DNA from 2 places in the Allobosea sp. NBC_00550 genome. Region 1 is predicted to be linked to the other one. Evidence: predicted binding sites of a transcription regulator. Region 1 holds the regulator's gene; the other holds the start of a gene.
The links. The regulator PhoB, encoded in region 1, activates phosphate uptake and scavenging genes when phosphate is short. The targets are predictions, from matches to a motif close to TGTCATNNANCTGTCAT.

Region 1 (10,063 bases):
CGGGCTTCGAGCGGGCCTTCGCCGGCTTCGGTTGGTTCCCCGACGGCAATTCGATCGCGTTCTTCGCATTTGAACCGGAGAATTTCTTCGCCATCGTCGGCTCCTTGTTTCGCGCAAAGCCTAGCCGGCTGCCGCGCGGAAGGGAATTGACGCTTCCGCTTCTTCCGCTCAGGAAGGGCGCGCCGGCCGCCGCCGGCAGGCTTCGGGCGCTCCATGGTCGACATTACCGTTTCCCACTCCGCGACGACGCGGCACATGATCGAGGCGCTCGGCGCTCCCGTCGTGCTGCTCGACGAGCAGGGTTTCGCGCAGGCGTTGAGCCCGGCGATGCGCGCGCTCATTCCGGGGCTCGAGATCGGCAAGCTGCTGGCCTTGGTGCTGCGCGACCCCGATCTCAACGACGCGATCGAGCATGTCGCGCTCGGGGGGGACCGCAAGACCGTCGAGCTCGTCGAGCGGGTGCCGTTCGAGCGGGCCTTTCGCATCCATATCGCGGCGCTGGGCGCCGGGCGCCGGCGCGCGACGCTGCTGACCTTCCAGGACCTCAGCGAGCAGCGGGTGATCGAGCGCATGCGCGTCGATTTCGTCGCCAATGCCAGCCACGAGCTGCGCACGCCGCTCGCTTCGCTGCTCGGCTTCGTCGAGACGCTACAGGGGCCGGCGCGCAACGACGAGCGCGCCCGCGAGCGCTTCCTCGGGATCATGCGCGAGCAGGGGCTACGCATGGCGCGCCTCGTCGATGACCTGCTGTCGCTCTCGCGCATCGAGCAGCGCGCCCATGTTGCGCCCGACACGCCCGTCGATCTCGCCGGCATCGCGCGCGAGATCGTCGACTCGCTCACCTTGATGGCGCGCGAGCGCGAGGTGACGCTGATGTTGCGCACGCCGCGCGAGCCGCTCCAGGTTCCCGGCGATCGCGACGAATTGCTGCGGCTGATGGAGAACCTCGTCGAGAACGCGATCAAATACGGCAAGCGGAGCGGCGAGGTGCTGATCACTGTCGAGGCCGGGGAGGGCGAGGCCAGCTTCCATGTCCGCGACGACGGCCCCGGCATCGCGCCGGAGCATCTGCCGCGCCTGACGGAGCGCTTCTACCGGGTCGATACCGCGGCGAGCCGCGAGGCGGGCGGCACGGGCCTGGGCCTCGCCATCGTCAAGCATATCGTGCTGCGCCATCGCGGCCGGCTGACGATCGAGAGCAAGCCCGGCGAGGGCGCGACCTTCAAGGCGATCCTGCCCCGCTTCGGCGCTCAGCAGGCCGGCTAGAGACCGGCTGTCAGCCTTTCATGACAGCTTTCATGACGAAATGTCATTTGGCTGTCATATAGAGGGTGTTCTGACAGGGCCGCTGCATACAGCGACCCAGAGAGGACATCTCAATGCGCAAGATTCTCGTTCTCGCGGCCGTCGCCGCCGGGATCGCCGGTTCCGCCCAGGCCGCCGACATTACCGGCGCCGGCGCGACCTTCCCCTTCCCGATCTATTCCAAGTGGGCCGAGGCCTACAAGAAGGACACGGGCATCGGCCTGAACTACCAGTCGATCGGCTCGGGCGGCGGCATCCGCCAGATCAAGGCGAAGACCGTCGCCTTCGGCGCGACCGACGCCCCGCTCAAGGGCGAGGACCTCACCAAGGACGGCCTGATCCAGTTCCCGACCGTGATGGGCGGCGTCGTTCCGGCCGTCAACATCGCCGGCATCGAGCCGGGCAAGCTCAAGCTCTCGGGCGAGATCATCGCGCAGATCTATCTGGGCGACATCAAGAAGTGGAACGACCCGAAGATCGTGGCGCTCAATGCCGGCGTGACCCTGCCGGACGCCAACATCAACCCGGTCTACCGCTCGGACGGCTCGGGCACGACCTTCGTCTTCACCGACTACCTCTCCAAGGTCTCGCCCGACTGGAAGTCCAAGATCGGCACCAACCAGTCGGTCCAGTGGCCGGTCGGCATCGGTGGCAAGGGCAATGAAGGCGTCTCGGCTTCCGTCAAGCAGGTCGCGAACTCGATCGGCTATGTCGAGTACGCCTATGCCAAGCAGAACAAGCTCGCCCATGCCCTGGTGAAGAATGCCGACGGCAACTTCCCGGCTCCGGAAGAGAAGGCGTTCCAGGCGGCTGCGGCCAACGCCAACTGGCAGGAGCAGCCCGGCTTCGGCATCTCGCTCAACAATCAGAAGGGCGCGGAAGCCTGGCCGATCACCTCGGCGACCTTCATCCTCGTCCATGCCAAGCCGGAGAAGCCGGAAGATGTCCAGTCCGCGCTGAAGTTCTTCGACTGGACCTACAAGAGCGGCGACAAGCTGGCGAGCGAACTCGACTACGTCGCGCTGCCGGCGAATGTGAAGGACCAGGTCCGCGCCGCCTGGAAGGGCGTGACCGATACCGCCGGCAAGCCGATCTTCTGATCGCTGCCGCCGACAAGGCGAGGCGGGACATTCCCGCCTTGCCGATACATTCAGCCCTCATCCTGAGGAGCCGCGGTGCGCGGCGTCTCGAAGGATGGATCCAGAGTGCACGGGAGCCTCCTTCGGGACGCGCTCCTGCAGAGCGCTCCTCAGGATGAGGGCTGAGGTTGATCGGCGCCGGGCAACCGGCCGCAGACGACCTCGGCTACGACACCGGAGCTTCCGCGGATGACCGCAGCAACCGACATGACGAGCATTCCCGGCGCGGCGCCGATCGTCCGCAGGACGCCGAAGGCAGGCTTCGACCTGTTCTTCCGCAATGCCAGCTTCGCGGCGGCGCTGTTCGTCCTGGTGCTGCTCGCCGGCATCATGCTCTCGATGGTCGTCGGCGGCTGGCCGGCCTTCCGCGAATTCGGCCTCGGCTTCATCACCTCCAGCGTCTGGGACACCCAGAACGACCAGTACGGCGCCTGGCCGGCGATCGTCGGCACGCTCTCGACGGCGCTGATCGCGCTGCTGATCGGCGTGCCGCTCTCGCTCGGCATCGCCGTCTATCTCACCCAGCTCGCGCCGCCCTGGTTCAAGCGGCCGGTCGCCACCGCGATCGAGCTGCTCGCCGCCGTGCCCTCGATCATCTACGGCATGTGGGGCCTGTTCGTCTTCGCGCCGCTCTTCGCGGCCTATGTGCAGATCCCGCTCTCGAACATCGTCGAGGGCATCCCGATCGTCGGCACCGTGCTCTACTCGCGCTCGCCCTCGGGCCTCGGCATCTTCACGGCCGGCATCATCCTGGCCTTCATGATCGTGCCCTTCATCGCCTCGATCACCCGCGACATGCTGGAGCAGATCCCCTCCGTGCTGCGCGAGAGCGCCTACGGCATCGGCGCGACGACCTGGGAGGTCGTGCGCCATGTGCTGGTGCCGCAGGCCGGCGTCTCGATCATCGGCGCGGTCATGCTCGGCCTGGGCCGCGCGCTCGGCGAGACGATGGCGGTGACCTTCGTCGTCGGCAACGCCAACCGCCTGTCGAGCTCGATCCTCGATCCGGGCTCGACCATCGCCTCGCGCATCGCCAACGAGTTCAACGAGGCGATGGGCCTCCAGCTCAACTCGCTGATCGCGCTGGGCTGCATCCTGTTCTTCGTCACCTTCGTCGTCCTCGTCATCGCGCGACTGCTGGTCTCGCGGGTGAAGCGCTACTGAGGTCCCGGGAGATGAGCATGACCACTGCTTCCAAGCCGCGCGAACTGCCCCATACCCCCTGGGGGCGCGTCCGCCAGTCCCGCCGCACCGCCGACCGGCTGATGAAGATCATCGCCACCGGCTTCACCTTCTGCGCCATCTTCGTGCTCTTCTGGATCCTCGGCATGCTGGTGGTGAAGGGCATCGGCGGGCTCTCGCTCGCGACCTTCACCGAGGTCACGCCCGGCCCCGGCTCGCAGGGCGGCGGCCTCGCCAACGCCATCGTCGGTTCGGTGGTGCTGACCTTCCTGGGCATCGCCATCGCCACGCCGATCGGCGTGCTGGCGGGGACCTGGCTCGCCGAGTACGGCAGGCGCTCGAAGCTCGCGAACCTGATCCGCTTCATCAACGACATTCTGCTCTCGGCGCCGTCGATCCTGATCGGCCTGTTCGTCTACGTCCTGCTGGTCGAGCCGTTCCGCGGCTATTCCGGCTGGGCCGGCGGCGTCGCGCTCGGCATCATCGCGATCCCCGTCATCGTGCGCACCACCGAGGACATGCTGAGCCTCGTGCCCGGCCCGCTGCGCGAGGCCGGAGCCGCTCTCGGCGCGCCGCCCTCGGTCGTCATCACCAGCGTGACCTGGCGGGCGGCCAAGGCCGGCATGGTCACCGGCATCCTGCTGGCTCTTGCCCGCATCGCCGGCGAGACCGCGCCGCTGATCTTCACAGCGCTCAACAACAATTTCTGGTTCTCGGCGAGCCTCGTCGGCGGCGTCTCGAACCTGCCCGTGACGATCTACCAGTTCGCCTCGGCCCCTTACGAAAACTGGCAGCAGCTGGCCTGGGCCGGCTCGCTCATCATCACCATGTCGATCCTGCTGCTCTCGATCGTTGCCCGCCGCATCGTCAGCGGCGGCAAGTAGAGCTTGAATCCAACCCGGTCGCGTCTGATCCTGAAGGACCATGTCGATGCTTTCGACCCTTGAACTCTCCCCGCAATCGCTCGATGCCGAGGCGCCCGTCCGGATCGCGGTGAAAAACCTCGATTTCTACTACGGCGAGCACAAGGCGCTGAAGAACATCAACCTCGACTTCCGCGACCGGCACGTCACGGCGCTGATCGGCCCTTCCGGCTGCGGCAAGTCGACCCTGCTGCGCATCTTCAACCGGATCTACTCGCTCTATCCCGAGCAGAGGGCGACCGGCGAGATCCTGCTCGACGGGCGCAACATCATCTCCAACGATGTCGACGTGAACGAGCTGCGCTCGCGCGTCGGCATGGTGTTCCAGAAGCCGACGCCGTTCCCGATGTCGATCTACGACAACGTCGCCTTCGGCATCCGGCTCTATGAGAGGCCGCCTAAGTCCGAGCTCGACGACCGCGTCGAAGGCGCCCTGCGCCGCGCCGCGCTCTGGGACGAGGTCAAGGACAAGCTGAAGAGCTCCGGCATGGGCCTCTCCGGCGGCCAGCAGCAGCGCCTGTGCATCGCGCGCACCATCGCGCAGAAGCCGGAGGTGATCCTGTTCGACGAGCCGACCTCGGCGCTGGATCCGATCTCGACCGGCAAGATCGAGGACCTGCTGGAGCAGCTGAAGAGCGACTTCACCATCGCCATCGTTACCCACAACATGCAGCAGGCGGCCCGCATCTCGCAGTACACCGCCTTCATGTATCTGGGCGAGGTCATCGAGTTCGCGCCGACCAACACGATCTTCATGAACCCCGGCAAAAAGCAGACGCAGGACTACGTCACCGGCCGTTTCGGCTGAGCGGCGACGGACTTCTTTGTTTTATCGCATTTTCATCGCGCGAACCGGTGCCCACTTCGCTTGAAAATGCTTCGAGGATAACGCCATGACCGATCACATCGTCCGTTCCTACGACACCGATCTCGAGGGCATCCGCCGCAGCCTCGCCGAAATGGGCGGCATGGCCGAGCGCATGCTGGGCGATTCCACCGTCGCCCTGGTGCGCCGCGACACCGCGCTCGCCCAGAAGATCATCTCGGCCGACCAGCGCCTCGACAATCTCCAGCGCGAGGTCGAGGAGAAGGCGGTGCTGACCATCGCCCGGCGCCAGCCGCTCGCCAACGATCTGCGCGAGCTGATCTCGGCGATCCGCATCGCGGCGGATGTCGAGCGCGTGGGCGATCTCGCCAAGAACATCGCCAAGCGGGCCGTCGCCATCGCCGGGCAGTTCCAGCCGCCGCATCGCGCGGTCGTCGGCCTCGAGCACATCAGCCGCCTCGTCCAGGCGCAGCTCAAGGACGTGCTCGACGCCTATGCCGCCGGCAACGAGCAGAAGGCGCTCGAGGTTTGGCGCCGCGACGACGAGATCGACGCGCTCTACACCTCGCTGTTCCGCGAACTCCTGACCTATATGATGGAAGATCCGCGCAACATCACCTTCTGCACACATCTGCTGTTCTGCGCGAAGAACATCGAGCGCATCGGCGACCACACCACCAACATCGCCGAGACGATCCATTATCTCATCACCGGCGACTCGCTCGACGTGAACAGGCCGAAGCTCGACACGACCAATATCGAGGTCGAGGCGATCACGGGCAGCTGAGGCAAGACATCATGGCCGCACGCATCCTGATCGTCGAGGACGAGGAGCCGCTCACCCTGCTGCTGCGCTACAACCTCGAGGCCGAGGGCTTCGAGGTCGACAGCGTCGCGCGCGGGGACGATGCGGAGCTGCATCTGCGCGACCACACCCCCGATCTCGTGCTGCTCGACTGGATGCTGCCCGGCCTCTCCGGCATCGAGCTCTGCCGGCGGCTGCGCTCGCGGCGCGACACCGAGCGCGTGCCGATCATCATGCTGACGGCGCGCGGCGAGGAGACCGAGCGGGTACGCGGCCTTGCGACCGGCGCCGACGACTACGTCGTCAAGCCGTTCTCGCTGCCGGAACTGATCGCGCGCATCCAGGCGCTTCTTCGCAGGGCGAAGCCAGGTCACGTCGCGGGGCTGCTGGCCGCGGGCGATCTCGAACTCGACCGCACGACCCGGCGCGTCCGCCGCGCCGGCAGCGAGCTGCATCTCGGGCCGACCGAGTTCCGGCTGCTCGAATTCCTGATGCAGGCACCGGGGCGGGTCTATTCGCGCGCCCAGCTTCTCGATGCCGTCTGGGGCCGCGACGTCTATATCGACGAGCGCACGGTCGACGTCCATGTCGGGCGGCTGCGCAAGGCAATCACGCCTGCCAACACCAAGGACCCGCTGCGCACGGTGCGCGGCGCCGGCTACGCCTTCGACGAGACCTTCGCGCGCAGCTGACGCGCGCGATCGTCAGGCGTTGGGACCGCCCTCGATATCGCCGGCCCAGGCCAGCGCGGTGTCGTACTCCTCCGGCTTGAACGTGCGCACCGTGACGAAGGGGATCGCGGGGTTGAGCAGGTCGACGAAGGCGGCGAGCCAGCTCTTGTCGGTGACCACGGCCTCGCGGGGAAAACGCTGGAGCTCCCAGAGCTCGCCGAGGCTGTAGCGCGCATCCTTCCAGGCGGCTGCCAATGTCATGTCGGTGAACTCGGTGAAGTCGGCGAGGATGCCGATCTTCTCGTGGCGGCCAAGCTTCGCATCGATATCGGCCATGATCTGATCGAGATCGTCGGCTGTCAGCGTCCGCGACAGGCGATAGGCGCCGACATGGTCCGGGGCGGGCAGAATGGTGAGCATGTCTCCTCCTCGGCGAAGACAACGCACCGCCCGGAGGGAAGTTTCGCGGGGAATCAGTCTGCTGAAGAAGGCGCCCGTGTCGCGGCGTCGAACTGCCCGGCCTCGCTGAGCAACCAGGTGACGAATTCGTCGAGGCCGGGGCGATCCGGCTGGCCGAGCGGGCGGGTGAGCCAGCAGCCGGTCGCGCTTGTGAAGCCGAGACAGAGCGGGTTGACGAGCGCGCCGGAGGCCAATTCATCCGCCACATAGCAGCGCGGCGTCAAGGCGACGCCGAGCCCGGCGACGGCGGCGCTGGTAATCACGGAATAGTAGCCGTAGCGCACGGTGTGCTCGGGCACGGCTCCGCGCAGATCGTGGGCCTCGGTGAACTCGGCCCAGAAGGTCGGCATCTGATAGTGCTGGAGCAGTGTCATCTTCTGGATGTCGGCGGCGCGGCGGAAACCGCCCATGCGCTCGATCAGGCTCGGCGCGGCGACGAGGGCGACATCGCGGCCGAACAGATAGTGCGCCTCCCTGCCGGTCCAGGGCGGGACGCCGTGGGCGATATCGAGATCGGGCTCTTCGGTCTCGCTCTCGCTGACATAGTTGGTGAACTGCACGTCGACGCCTGGGTGAGCCTCGGCGAAGGCGGGAAAGCGCCCCATCAGCCAGCGCTCGCCGACGATGGCGACCATGTGCAGCCGGATCGGCCGGGCGACGGCGGAGCGCTCGGCCAGGCGCCGCGCGCCGCGATCCATCTGCTCCAGCGCCGCTTCGGCATAGGGCAGATAGATCGCGCCGGCTTCGGTCAGCTTCAGGCCGAGCGGGCTGCGATCGAACAGCACGGCGCCGAGATGATGCTCCAGCGAGAGGATCTGCTTGGAGACGGCGCTCTGGGTGAGGTTGACCGCCTGCGCGGCGCGGGCCGTCGAGCCCAGTCGTGCGACGGTGGTGAAGGCCCGCAGGGCGGTCGATGACGGGGGAGGCCGACCGGCGGCCATGGGGTATTCCTTTTCGGACTATCTCTGCGGAGATCGTTTCGTTTGCCGGCCTCTCGGTCAAGAGGCCATTCTTCCGCTAGGGGAGGAACGAGCATCATGAACCAGACGACCCGCCTGTGGGGCGGACGTTTCCGCAAACCGCCGGATGCGCGGTTGATGAAGCTCTCCAGCGCAGCCGGCGAGCACGCCAGGCTGGTGCCCCAGGATGTCGCGGGCGGCAAGGCGCATGCGGCCGAACTCGGGCGCGCCGGGCTGCTGACGGCCCCGGAACTCGACACCATCCTGACCGCCCTCGACGCGATCGCGCGGGACACGGTCGAAGGCCGCATCGCGCCGGGGCCGCAGGACGAGGACGTCCACACCTTCATCGAGCGCATCCTGACCGAGCGGATCGGCTCGACCGGTGCCAAGCTCAGGGCCGGGCGCTCGCGCAACGACCAGGCGGCCAACAACCTCAAGCTCTATCTGCGCGAGAAGTCGCGTTCGCTGGCGGCGATGCTGGCCGAATTGCTGACCGCGATCGCCGACCAGGCGGAATTGCACGCGGCCTCGGTCAGCCCCGGCTTCACCCATCTGCAGAGCGCCCAGCCCGTCACCTTCGGCCACTGGCTGATGGCGCATGGCCAGGTGCTGATGCGCGATGCCTCGCGCCTGAAGGATTGGGAAGCGCGCTCCGGCCAGTCGCCGCTCGGGGCGGCGGCGCTTGCCGGCTCCGCGATCACGCTCAATCCCGAGCTCAGCGCGCGGGCGCTCGGCTATGATCGGCCGTTCGAGAATTCGGTCGATGCGGTCGGCGCGCGCGACCATGTCGCGGAGTTCCTGTTCGTCGCGGCGATGCTGACGACGAACCTGTCGCGGCTCGCCGAGGAGGTGACGCTGTGGGCTTCCAGGCAATTCGCCTGGGTGACGCTGGACGACGCCTTCGCCACCGGCTCCTCGATCATGCCGCAGAAGAAGAACCCCGATATCGCCGAGATCTCGCGCGGGCGGGCGGCGCGGCTGACCGGCGATCTCGTCGCCATGCTCGGAGCGTTGAAGGGGTTGCCGCTTTCCTACAACCGCGACCTCGCCGAGGACAAGCGCGCCGCATTCGACGCCGTCGACGTGCTGGAAGAGGTGCTGCCCGCCTTTGCCGGGCTGATCGCCAGCATGAGCGCCGACGCCAAGGTGATGCGTGCCCAGGCCGGCTCCGGCTTCGCGCTGGCGACCGAAGTGGCCGACTATCTCGCCCGCAGGGGCGTGCCCTTCGCCGAGGCGCATGAGATCACGGGGACCCTGGTGCGCTATTGCGAGGAAATGGGGCGTGAGCTGGAGACGCTCGACGCCGTCGACCTCCGGGCCGTCGATCCGCGGCTCGACGCTGGCGTGATCGACCATCTGACGCTCGATGCCGCCGTCGCGGCCCGCAGCGGCCATGGCGGCACGGCACCCGACCGCGTGCGCGAGCAGATCGCGCGCTTCCGTGACAACCTGACGGCTCTTGAAGCCTGGAGCCGGGAGACGCGGCGATGACCGACGCCACTTCACCGATCAGCAGCCGCGATCTCTCTGCTATCGCCCATCTCAGGATCGTGCCGCGGCGCTTCTACGGCCGCTGGTTCGCCTCGGCCGTGATCCTCGCCATCCTGGCCTGGATTGTGATGGCCTTCGTCGAGGGCGACATCGCCTGGCCGGTGGTCCGGCAGTTCTTCACGGCGCCCGCCATCATCGCCGGCCTCGGCAACACGCTGATCATGACCGTCTGCGCGATGACGCTCGGCGTCGTGCTCGGCGTCGTCTTCGCGATCATGTACATGTCGCCGAACCCGGTGC
Region 2 (10,063 bases), 240 kb from region 1:
GGCGACGGAGCAGGTCGTGTTGGTGCGCAGCGCCGCCCAGATGCTGATTGTCGTCCCATTCGTGATCCGCTCGGGTGCAGGCGTCGGCATCCTGCGCACCCAACATCTCAAGCTCCATCTCCTGCGTGGCGCCTTCAGCGTCGCTGGCCTGTACTGCTACTTCTACAGCTTCGGGCAACTGCCGCTGGCTGCCGCGACGACGATTAGCTTCACCAAGGCGCTATTCATCGTGGTCTTCGCACAGATCGTGCTGGGCGAGATCGTGCGCCTGCCGCGCTGGCTCGCGACGGCGGCCGGCTTTGCCGGAGTGCTGCTCGTCGCGCGCCCCGGCTTGTCCGGGTTCGACATGGCGGCGCTCGCCGGACTGCTCGGGGCGATGATGGGCGCGGGGCTTTTGCTCGTGACCAAGCTCCTTTCGCGGCATGAGAGCCCGCTGGCAATCATGGTTTATGTCGCCTTGATCACCACCGTCGCCTCGCTCGGGCCGGGGCTCGCGGTCTGGAAAACGCCCGACGCCGGGCAACTGCTGGCGCTGGGGCTCATCGGCTTGTTCGGCCCGGTGGGTCAGTACGTGAACATCCTCGGCTTTCGGATTGCGGAAGCGTCGTCGCTTGCCAGCATCGACTATGTCAGGCTGATTTTTTCGACGATCGCCGGCTATCTCGTCTTCACCGAAATTCCCGATGTCTGGACCGTCGCCGGCGCGCTGGTCATCGTCGGATCGACTCTCTTCCTGACAAGGCATGAGAGCCGCGCTGCGCGTATTGCCGCCGGCGCGCCGGCCGTCGACCCGCTCTCAGAACCGCTGCCCGATCCCATAGAGATACCCAAGGAGACTGGTCATGACCGACATCTTTGACGAACCCCTGCTGCTGACCCCGGGTCCGTGCTCGATCTCGCTGACGACGAAACAGGCGATGCTGCATGACTACTCCTCCGGCGAGGAGGTCATGGCCGAGAAGGTAGCCGCCATCGCGAAATACCTAATCAAGATCACCAACGGCGCCGGCAGCCACACCATGGTGCCGCTGGTCGGCTCCGGCACGTACGCGACGGAAGCCGCGATCGGTACCTTCGTCCCGCGCGACGGCAAGTTGCTGGTCCACACAAACGGCGTCTATGGAGATCGCATCGTCGACATCTGCCAGCATCTCAAGCTGAACTACGCCTCGTTCCGCACGCAGCCCTACTCGCCGCCAACTCGCAAGCAGTTCGAGGATGCGATCAAGGCGGACCCGGCGATCACCCATGTCATGGTGGTCCATTGCGAAACCTCGACCGGCATCCTCAACCCGATCGACGAGATAGCCCAGGTCTGCAAGGCTTATGGCAAGGGCCTCCTGATCGACGCCGTCGCCTCCTTCGGCATCATCGATCTGGACGCAAGGAAGCTCGGCTACGACGCCGTCATCTTCTCGGCCAACAAGGGCATGCAGGCGCCTCCAGGCCTAGCCTTCGTCATCGCTAAGAAGGCCGTGCTCGAAGAGTGCAAGGGCAACTGTCACTCGCTCAGCCTCGATCTGTGGGACCAGAACCAGCATTTCGAGCGCACTGGCGGGTTCCGCTTCACGCCGGCGACACATCTACTGCTCGCCTTCGCGCAGGCCTGCAAGGAACATGAAGAGGAGGGCGGCGTGACGGGGCGTCAGGCCCGCTATCGCGCGAGCTGGCGCCGCCTCGTCGACGGCATGCGGCAGATGGGCTTCCACACGCTGGTAGACGACGCCCATGCCTCGCCGATCGTCTCGACCTTCCACGATCCAGACGACCCGAACTACTCTTTCAGCCTGCTCTATGCAGGGATGAAGAAGCGCGGCTTCATCATCTTTCCGGGCCGCCTCGCCGCCGCCAACACCTTCCGTATCGCCAATATCGGCATCGTCACGCCCGAGGATATCGGACGCGCCATGGATGCGCTTTCGGAATGCTTCACCGAGATGGGCGTCAAGAATTTCGGCAGGGCGGAGGTGGTAGCCGCCTGAGTGCCCGCCCGGCTTTGTTCCCGATCCACGACCGGCCTAACCGCAATTCGAGAACAGGAAGGATTTCCGATGAAGTCGTTACGTGTTGCCGCCTCGGCTTTCGCCATCGGCCTTCTCGCGGCCGGCTTGACTGCTCCCGCGCCTGCCCTGTCGCAGACCCTCACGATCGGACTGCGTTCGGGCACCGACGCGCTCGATCCGCATTTCGGCTCGCTCGGCAACTCCGTATCGGTGATACGCAATATCTATGACACGCTGGTCTCGCGCGACGAGACGCTGGCGCCGACGCCGTCGCTGGCGGTCGCATGGAAGCTGATCGATGACAACATTTGGGAATTCGACCTGCGCCCCGGCGTCAAGTTCCATGATGGCAGCGATTTCACTGCGGACGACGTGAAGTACACGATCGAGCGCGTGCCGAACGCGCAGGGCCCAACCGGTGGCATGATGCTCTACATGACCGGAATCTCGAAGGTCGAGGTGATCTCGCCGCTCAAGGTCCGGCTGATTACCAGTACGCCGACGCCGCTGCTGCCGCGCAACCTTGCCCAGATATTCATCCTGCCGAAATCGCTCGGCACTCCGACGCAGGAGGACTTCCAGTCCGGCAAGGCGACGATCGGAACGGGGCCGTACAAATACGTGTCGTGGCAGCCCAAGGGCGACCTCGTCGTCGCTCGTCACGATGCCTATTGGGGTGGCAAGCAGCCCTGGGAGCGGATCGTTATGAAGGAAATCCTCGCCGACCAGTCGCGCGTTGCGGCGCTCCTGGCGGGTGATGTCGATCTGATCAACTACGTCCCGTCCGTCGACGTTGAGCAGCTCAAGAAGAACGCCACCGTGGCGGTCTTCCAGACGCCGTCGGTCTACAACTTCATGGTCTATCCTGAAGTCGGTCGCGACCAATCGCCCTTCGTCACCGATGCCGACGGCAAGCCGATGACCAAGAATCCGATGAAAGACATCCGAGTTCGTCAGGCGATGTCTATGGCGATCAACCGCCAGGCCATCGTCGATCGCGTGATGCACGGCCAGGGCATTGCCGCCGGCCAGCTTTCGCCCGACGGTCTCTGGGCGACCAGCACCGCTCTGAAGCCTGACAAGTTCGATCCTGACGGAGCCAAGAAGTTGCTGACCGAGGCCGGCTATCCCAACGGCTTCGGCATCACCCTGCATTGCAGTTCCGACCGCCTGCCCAATGACGCGGCGGTCTGCACCGCACTCGGCGGCATGCTCAACCGCATCGGCATCAAGGCGATCGTGGCGGCGACGCCGCGGGCCGTCTTCTTCCCCGCCTCGGCGCGGCTCGAGTATTCACTGCAGATGTCGGGCTGGGGCTCGCTCTCGGGCGAGACTTCCTACATCCTGCAGTCGCTGGTCCACACGCTCGACAACAACAAGCGCCTGGGCGCCAATAACCGCACCATGTACTCCAATCCCAAGCTCGACGCCCTAATCGAGACCGCGATCACCACGGTCGATGACGAGAAGCGCAAGGCCATGCTGATCGAGGCGATGGAGATGTCGATCAAGGACTATTCGACGATCCCCGTCGTCACGCTCAACGCGATCTGGGCAGGGCGCAAGGACAAGGTGTCCTATGCCGCACGCAACGACGAAGAGACCAACGTTCTGCAGATGCAGAAGCCCTGATTGCAGGCGATGACGCGCCGCCGCGACCTCGACTGGTCGCGGCGGACACTCAATCGAGCCGGACGACGAAGCCCTTCGCGGCGTCCGAGACGGCGGAAACCGCACGATGATCTGCGGGTCGGGGCCGGGGATCACGAGTGCCTCGCTTTTGGCCAATGCGCGTACCCGGGCGAAGCCTTCGAGCGTGGCCCCGACATTGTAGACCCATGGAAACGGGATGGGCTCTGTTGCAAACTCTTTCTACGTCCGGTTTCGGATTGGGCTCCAGCCTCTTTCGGAGAGATCCCTGTTCAAAGGCCGCCATTTCGAGCCGTCTGTGATCGTGCTTTGCGTTCGCTGGTATCTGGCTTACGGACTGAGCCTACGCGACCTTCGGGAAATGATGGCGGAGCGTGGCATCAGCATTGACCACTCGACGATCCATCGCTGGGTCGTTCATTTCTCACCCTTGCTGCTGGAACGCTTCAACCGGCGCAAGCGCGCGGTGACCGGGAAATGGCATATCGACGAGACCTACATCAGGGTGCGTGGACAATGGATGTACCTCTACCGCGCCATCGACAGCGTCGGCGACACGGTGGAGTTCCATTTCAGCGAGCATCGCGACCTGCCGGCGGCCAAGGCTTTCTTCAGAAAGGCTCTGGAGCGCCATGATCGACCGGATCGCGTCGTCATCGACGGTAGCCAAACCAACCGGGCGGCGGTCGTGTCCTGTGATGCGATACATCGATTGCAGGATCGGTCACGGCGCCGGCTGAAACCGATCCAGGTCCGCCAGAGCCAATATTTGAATAACCGCATCGAGCAGGATCATCGTCGAATCAAACGTCGTGTTCGGCCGATGCTTGGTTTCAAATCTCTCGCGACCGCCAGCGTCGTCCTATCCGGCATCGAATTGGTTCACATGATGCGGAAACGGCAGGCAAGGTTTGCCTTAAACCCCTCCCCGTCCATTGCCGAGCAGTTCACAATCCTCGCAGCATAAACCAGGCCCGACATGAAACGTCTTTGACCACGCCAGAATTTGCAACGGAGCCAGTTCGACAACCAGGCATGCCCCGCAATGCTCCTGAGCAGTGAACCATGGGGCGGTTATCGAAATCTCGGGTCGGTAGCCCTTCGTCATCAGTCGTCGCCGCGTTAGCATTTTCTCCGTCGGGACGACGGTGAAGAAGCAAGCGTCCGTCTCGATGATCGATGGACACGACATTCGAATAGCTGGTCGGGGTAAAGCGATGGAACGCCATGCTCCCCCTGTACTCCTATTGTGTCGGGACCCAATGGCGTCAGGTGTTGCGCAAGGTCGGATCGAACCGATCGCGCAGCCAGTCGCCGATGATCGAGATCGAGACGGTGGTCAGGAAGATCACCAGGCCCGGTATCACGGCGATCCACCAGGCGGTGGTGAGATAGGCGCGCCCCGCGCCGAGCATCTGGCCCAGGCTCGTCAGCGGCGGGCGGATGCCAAGCCCGAGGAAGCTGAGCGAGGCCTCGAGAAGGATGACCTGCGGGAAGTTCAGCGAGAACTGGACGATCAGCACGCCGAGAATATTAGGCAGGACGTGTCTCAGGTAGATGCGTGCGGGCGTCGCGCCGAGCGCGGTGACCGCCTCAGCATAGCCCTTGCCCATGGTTGCGAGCACGGCGCTGCGCGTCAGCCGCGCGAACGTCTCCCAGCCATAGAACCCCATGATGATGACGAAGAGCAGAAAGCTGCTTCCGAAGACGGCGATCAGCGACAATGCGATCAGCATGAACGGCAGCGAGGCCTGCACATCCGCCAGCATCACGATTGTTTCCTCGACTACGCCGCGGAAATGCGCGGCGATGAAGCCGAGCGTGGTGCCGATCAGCGCGCCGATGACGGTGCCGCCGAAAGCGGCCAGAAGGCTGAAGCGAATGGCAAAAAGCAAGCGGCTGAAGGTGTCGCGGCCGAGTTCGTCGGTGCCTAGCAGATGGCTCCAGCTACCGCCGAGGAAGACCGGCGGCGCGAGGCGGTTGCGCAGCGCCTGGGCGCGATAGTCGAAGGGTGCAAGCAGGTCGGCCAGCGCGAAGACGGCCACGATGGTAGCCAGAAACGCCAGCGCCGCGATCACCAGCAGCGGAGGATAGCGCCGTCGCGCGCGAGCGACGGGAGGAGCTTCTGGGGCGGCCATCTCGCTCATCGGCCCTGCTCCCGCATGCGCGGATCGACCAGGACATAGGCTGCGTCGACCAAAAGGTTGGCCAGCACCATCGTGATCGCGGTCAGGATCACAATCGCCTGCACCACGGCAAAATCCCGCGCATTGATCGCACCCACAAGCAGGCGGCCGATGCCGGGCCAGGCGAACACGGTCTCGACGATGATCGAGCCGGCGACGAGGTCGCCGAGCTTGAGGCCGATCACGGTCAGGATCGGGATGGCGGCATTGGGCAGTGCATGGATGAGGACGCGCGAGAAGGCGGGAATGCCGCGCGCCCGCGCCGCCGTGATATATTGCTGGTTGAGCACCTCGAGCATCGAAGAACGCGTGAAGCGCGCGAAGATGCCGGCAAAATTGGTACCGAGCGTGATCGCCGGCAGCACGAGATGAGCAAGCGAATCCGCCCCCGAGCTGGGCAGCAGGCGGATCTGCACTGCAAAGAGCAGGATGAGGATGATGCCGAGGAAAAAGCTAGGTATGCTGAAGCCGAAGACCGCGAAGCTCATTACCAATCGGTCGATCGTGGAGTTCCGATTCAGCGCCGCCGCGATGCCAAGTAACACGCCCAGCGTCACGCCCAGGCCGAAGGCGGTGAGCCCGAGCCGCGCCGTATTGGGCAGCGCCTGGAGGATCAGGTCCAGCGCCGGCCGCTGGTCCGACAGCGAGACGCCGAAGTCGCCATGCGCGATGTTCCAGAGATAGGACAGGTACTGCTCGGGCAGCGACCGGTCGAACCCGAACTTCGCCCTGTATTCCGCGATTGTCGCCGGCGAGGCCTGGTCGCCAACCAGCGCCTCGATCGGATCGCCCGACAGGTTCAGGGCCATGAAGGTGAATGTGGTCACGATCCAGATCGTGAGTACGGCGCGCAAAAGCTTGAAGCCGATGGAAGAGCTGGCCAACGCGATTTCCTCAGTCGAAGTCGCGTGCAGGCGCCGGCAGCATCAACGACAGGTCGTTGATGAGGACCCCGCTTGGCTTCAGCGCCAATACCTTCGCAAGACGCTCCGGATCCGTATCACCGACACAATAGGGCGTTTCCATATGCCCCATTGTGACCCACACCGGCAGGCGGGGAAACAGCGCCTGCACGGCCGCCTGCCCGAGATGGCCTTCCCAGACGCGGAAGGCCGTGGCGCCGGCCGCGGCGAACTCGGCGGCGCGCGTGTAGTCCGGTAGGAAGGCCAGCACGGCAACGTTGGGCTCCGCCGCCTTGATCTGCCTGGCCTGGTTGAGATCGCGCACACCTACCCAGACATCGGCGAGCGCGCCGGTTTTGCGGATGTCGGCGATGACGACGTCGATGATCGCGGCGTCCTGCGTCTTGACGTCGATCAGCACCTTGCGGAACGGGCTGATCTGCTCGAGCACCTCCTCCAGGAGCAAGGGACGGCTGCCGTCGGGAAGGACGATTGCCTTCAGTTCCGCCTCTGTCATCTCCGCCACCGTGCGGACATCGCCTAGAAGCCGCTTGAAATCCGCATCATGGCAGGAGAAGGCGACGCTGTCGGACGACAGTCGGGCATCGCTCTCGATGATGTCGGCGCCCATTGCGATCGCCGCCTCATAGGAGGCGATCGTGTTTTCGGGATAGCGGGCGGAATAGCCCCGATGAGCGATCACCAAAGGTTTCGTCACGATGTCATCTCGATGTCTTTGGTGGAGCGGTCATTGCGAAGGCATGGGCCGCACGATGCGCGGCCCAATCGTATCAGTGCGCCGGAGGTCGCCGACGCCGGCACGCCGATCATTTGGCGAATGAGAAGTTCGTCGGGCGCAGGTCCATGTAGTAATGCGAATAGGGCATCCAGTTGATGATCTTCTTCGTCGCATAGGCCGGAGCCGGGTTGTAGAGCATCGTCATCGGCATATCGTCCTCGAACAGGTCGAGCGCGCGGGCGAAGATGCGGCGACGTTCGGCCTGATCATTCGAGGTGTAGAGCTCCCGGGCGAGCTCGTTGAACTCCGGATTGGCCTTGTAGAGCTTCTGGCCCTTCTGCATGTCCGATTCCGGCCCCCATAGTACCAGCAGCGAGCCGGTCGGATCGGGGATCCGGAAGGTGTTCGACCACGGCGTCAGCTGCTGGCCTGGTTTCTGTTGGTCCTTGGAGGAATCGACGAAGTCAAGCCGAACATTGACGCCGATTGCGCGCCACATCTCCTGCATGCTCTGCGCGGCTTCCGGCCCGTAGAGATAGACGCTCGGCACCAGCCGGTAGACGATCTCCTGGCCCTTGTAGCTGCTTTCCTTGACGAGCTGCTTGGCCTTTTCGAGGTCAAAGGTATAGCCCGGGCGGTCCTTGATATAGAGCGGACCGAAGCTTTCCAGTTGATGACCGTTGGGCGTGTAGGTCTTGCCGTCCCACAGTGAATCGACCAGCGCCTTGCGATCGATCGCCAGGCTCATGGCATGGCGCAGCTTTTTGTCGGCCAGCACCGGATCGTTCATGTTGAAGGTCACGACATGGGTGTTCTCCAAAGCCGCCGGCATCAACTTCAGATCCGGATATTTCGCGATGTTCTTCCACTGGTCGGGCGGCAGATCGACGATGATGTCGAAATCGCCGGCGATCAGGCCGGCAACGCGAGCCGAGACCTCCGGCACCGAGCGGAAGGTCACCATCTCGGCGGCGGGTTTGCCTTCGAAATACTTGTCGAAGGCCTGCAGCCGCAACCTGTCGTTGCGGGTGTAGTCGACGAAGCGATAAGGTCCGGTGCCGATCGGCTTGGCACGAAGCGCGCGGGCGGCTTCCGCCATCCAGACCTTGTGGCCGACCCCCTCCTTGCGCGATGCGTTCCAGGCGCTGTCGCAGATCACGAAGGAGATATAGCTGGACAGCCGGTGCTCGAGCGCAAGATCGGGCGCGGCGGTGACGAAGCGCACCGTCCGACCATCCAGCTTCTGCACGTCCTTCAGCATGCCGAAATAGACGCGTCCCTCCGGATAGTAGCTGTCGGCGCCCCAGAGGCGCTCGGACGAAAATGTTGTCATGACATCGTCTGCATCGAAAGGTGTGCCGTCATGGCACGTCACCCCGTCCCGCAGTTTGACGTCGAAGGTCGTCGGGGATGTCCAGGCCCAACTTTCCGCCAGGCCCGGAACGAGCTTTGCCCCGCCATCGGCCGCGGGATGGGCGAAGTCGCGCCGGATCAGCGTGTCGAAGATGTTGTAGTACACGCGAACATCGACATTGCCGGGCGTCTCGCCGGGATCGAGCGTCCGGGGCAGGTCGTTGACCGCCACCGTCAAGTTGGACTGCTGGGCCAGCGCCGGCGAGGCCGGCAGGCTGGCATAAAGAGCGCCGCATGCCAGCGCCGCCGCGATCATTGTCTTCATCATCCTGACAGTCCCCGTCCCAGAACCTGCCGGGCCACGAGCCCGGACTTCTATGCCGTGCAGCTAGCCCGCGACCACAGCCGCTTCGCTCAGGCACTCCATCCCGAAGCGGGCATGCGAGGCCGCATGGAAGGCGTAGGCGAGGGCGTCCTTGTCGCGCAGCGCCTGCAGAATAAGCCTATGCTCCTCGATAGCTGCAGAAAGATCGCGGGCCTTGCCCATCTCGATCGCCTTGATCATCAACGGTTTGAACATCCGATAGATCTCGGACAGCGTCTCGTTGCTGACCGCGTCGATGATGATGCGATGAAAGGCGAAATCGAGCGGCGCGGCCGAAGCGGCGTCGGATGCATTCGCCATGGCGTGGTTGGCGGCCTCGGCCGCGTCGATCATGGCGATGTCGATCTTGGCGATGAGCTGACCGCCGATGCTCGTCTCGATGATCTGCCGGAAACTCTGGATGTCGCGAAACGTCCCGGCCGACAGGTCCATCGCGAAAGAAAAGACGTTCATGACGGCGTCCTGGCGCCGATCGGTGATGACGGCGCCGGCCTTCTGCCGCGTCTCCACGATGCCATACGCCCTAAGAGTCCGAAGCGCTTCTCTGACCGTGTTGCGGCTGGCACCACATTGAGACGCGAGTTCGGCCTCGGTCGGCAGGGAGTCGCCGACTTTCAGCCGGCCAGCACGCATGAACTCTCTGATTCCGCCGACCGTGCGTTCGACGGCTGAAAGCTCTTCGATCGATGTCAAATGCGTCCACCTATCCGCCAGAATTCAACTAGACCATATCCATCAAAAGGGCAGTTGCAACCCAATTGTTGGCCATATGGAAACGAAGACCGCAATTTTAAGATACTATTAGCTGATATGTTGGACATAAAGCGGGTGATTGTCGCGCGATC

Region 2: NWE53_RS12870 (glycerophosphodiester phosphodiesterase) is a predicted target of PhoB. The motif match lies at 7,462-7,478, and genes of this name have one in related genera.

Annotation. Positions count from the first base shown of each region.
Region 1 is NZ_CP102772.1:2,928,138-2,938,200, reverse strand. It holds gene ppk2 (polyphosphate kinase 2) at 1-94, opposite strand, end outside; gene NWE53_RS14120 (ATP-binding protein) at 214-1,266, shown strand; gene pstS (phosphate ABC transporter substrate-binding protein PstS) at 1,380-2,405, shown strand; gene pstC (phosphate ABC transporter permease subunit PstC) at 2,652-3,608, shown strand; gene pstA (phosphate ABC transporter permease PstA) at 3,626-4,510, shown strand; gene pstB (phosphate ABC transporter ATP-binding protein PstB) at 4,551-5,357, shown strand; gene phoU (phosphate signaling complex protein PhoU) at 5,443-6,162, shown strand; gene phoB (phosphate regulon transcriptional regulator PhoB) at 6,174-6,872, shown strand; gene NWE53_RS14085 (SpoIIAA family protein) at 6,885-7,271, opposite strand; gene NWE53_RS14080 (LysR family transcriptional regulator) at 7,325-8,251, opposite strand; gene argH (argininosuccinate lyase) at 8,348-9,763, shown strand; gene NWE53_RS14070 (amino acid ABC transporter permease) at 9,760-10,063, shown strand, end outside.
Region 2 is NZ_CP102772.1:2,686,413-2,696,475, reverse strand. It holds gene NWE53_RS12900 (DMT family transporter) at 1-859, shown strand, start outside; gene NWE53_RS12895 (2-aminoethylphosphonate--pyruvate transaminase) at 843-1,982, shown strand; gene NWE53_RS12890 (ABC transporter substrate-binding protein) at 2,052-3,635, shown strand; gene NWE53_RS12885 (IS6 family transposase) at 3,922-4,620, shown strand; gene NWE53_RS12880 (ABC transporter permease) at 4,922-5,791, opposite strand; gene NWE53_RS12875 (ABC transporter permease) at 5,797-6,723, opposite strand; gene NWE53_RS12870 (glycerophosphodiester phosphodiesterase) at 6,734-7,459, opposite strand; gene NWE53_RS12865 (ABC transporter substrate-binding protein) at 7,569-9,161, opposite strand; gene NWE53_RS12860 (FCD domain-containing protein) at 9,222-9,671, opposite strand; partial or broken gene NWE53_RS30020 (FadR/GntR family transcriptional regulator) at 9,696-9,911, opposite strand.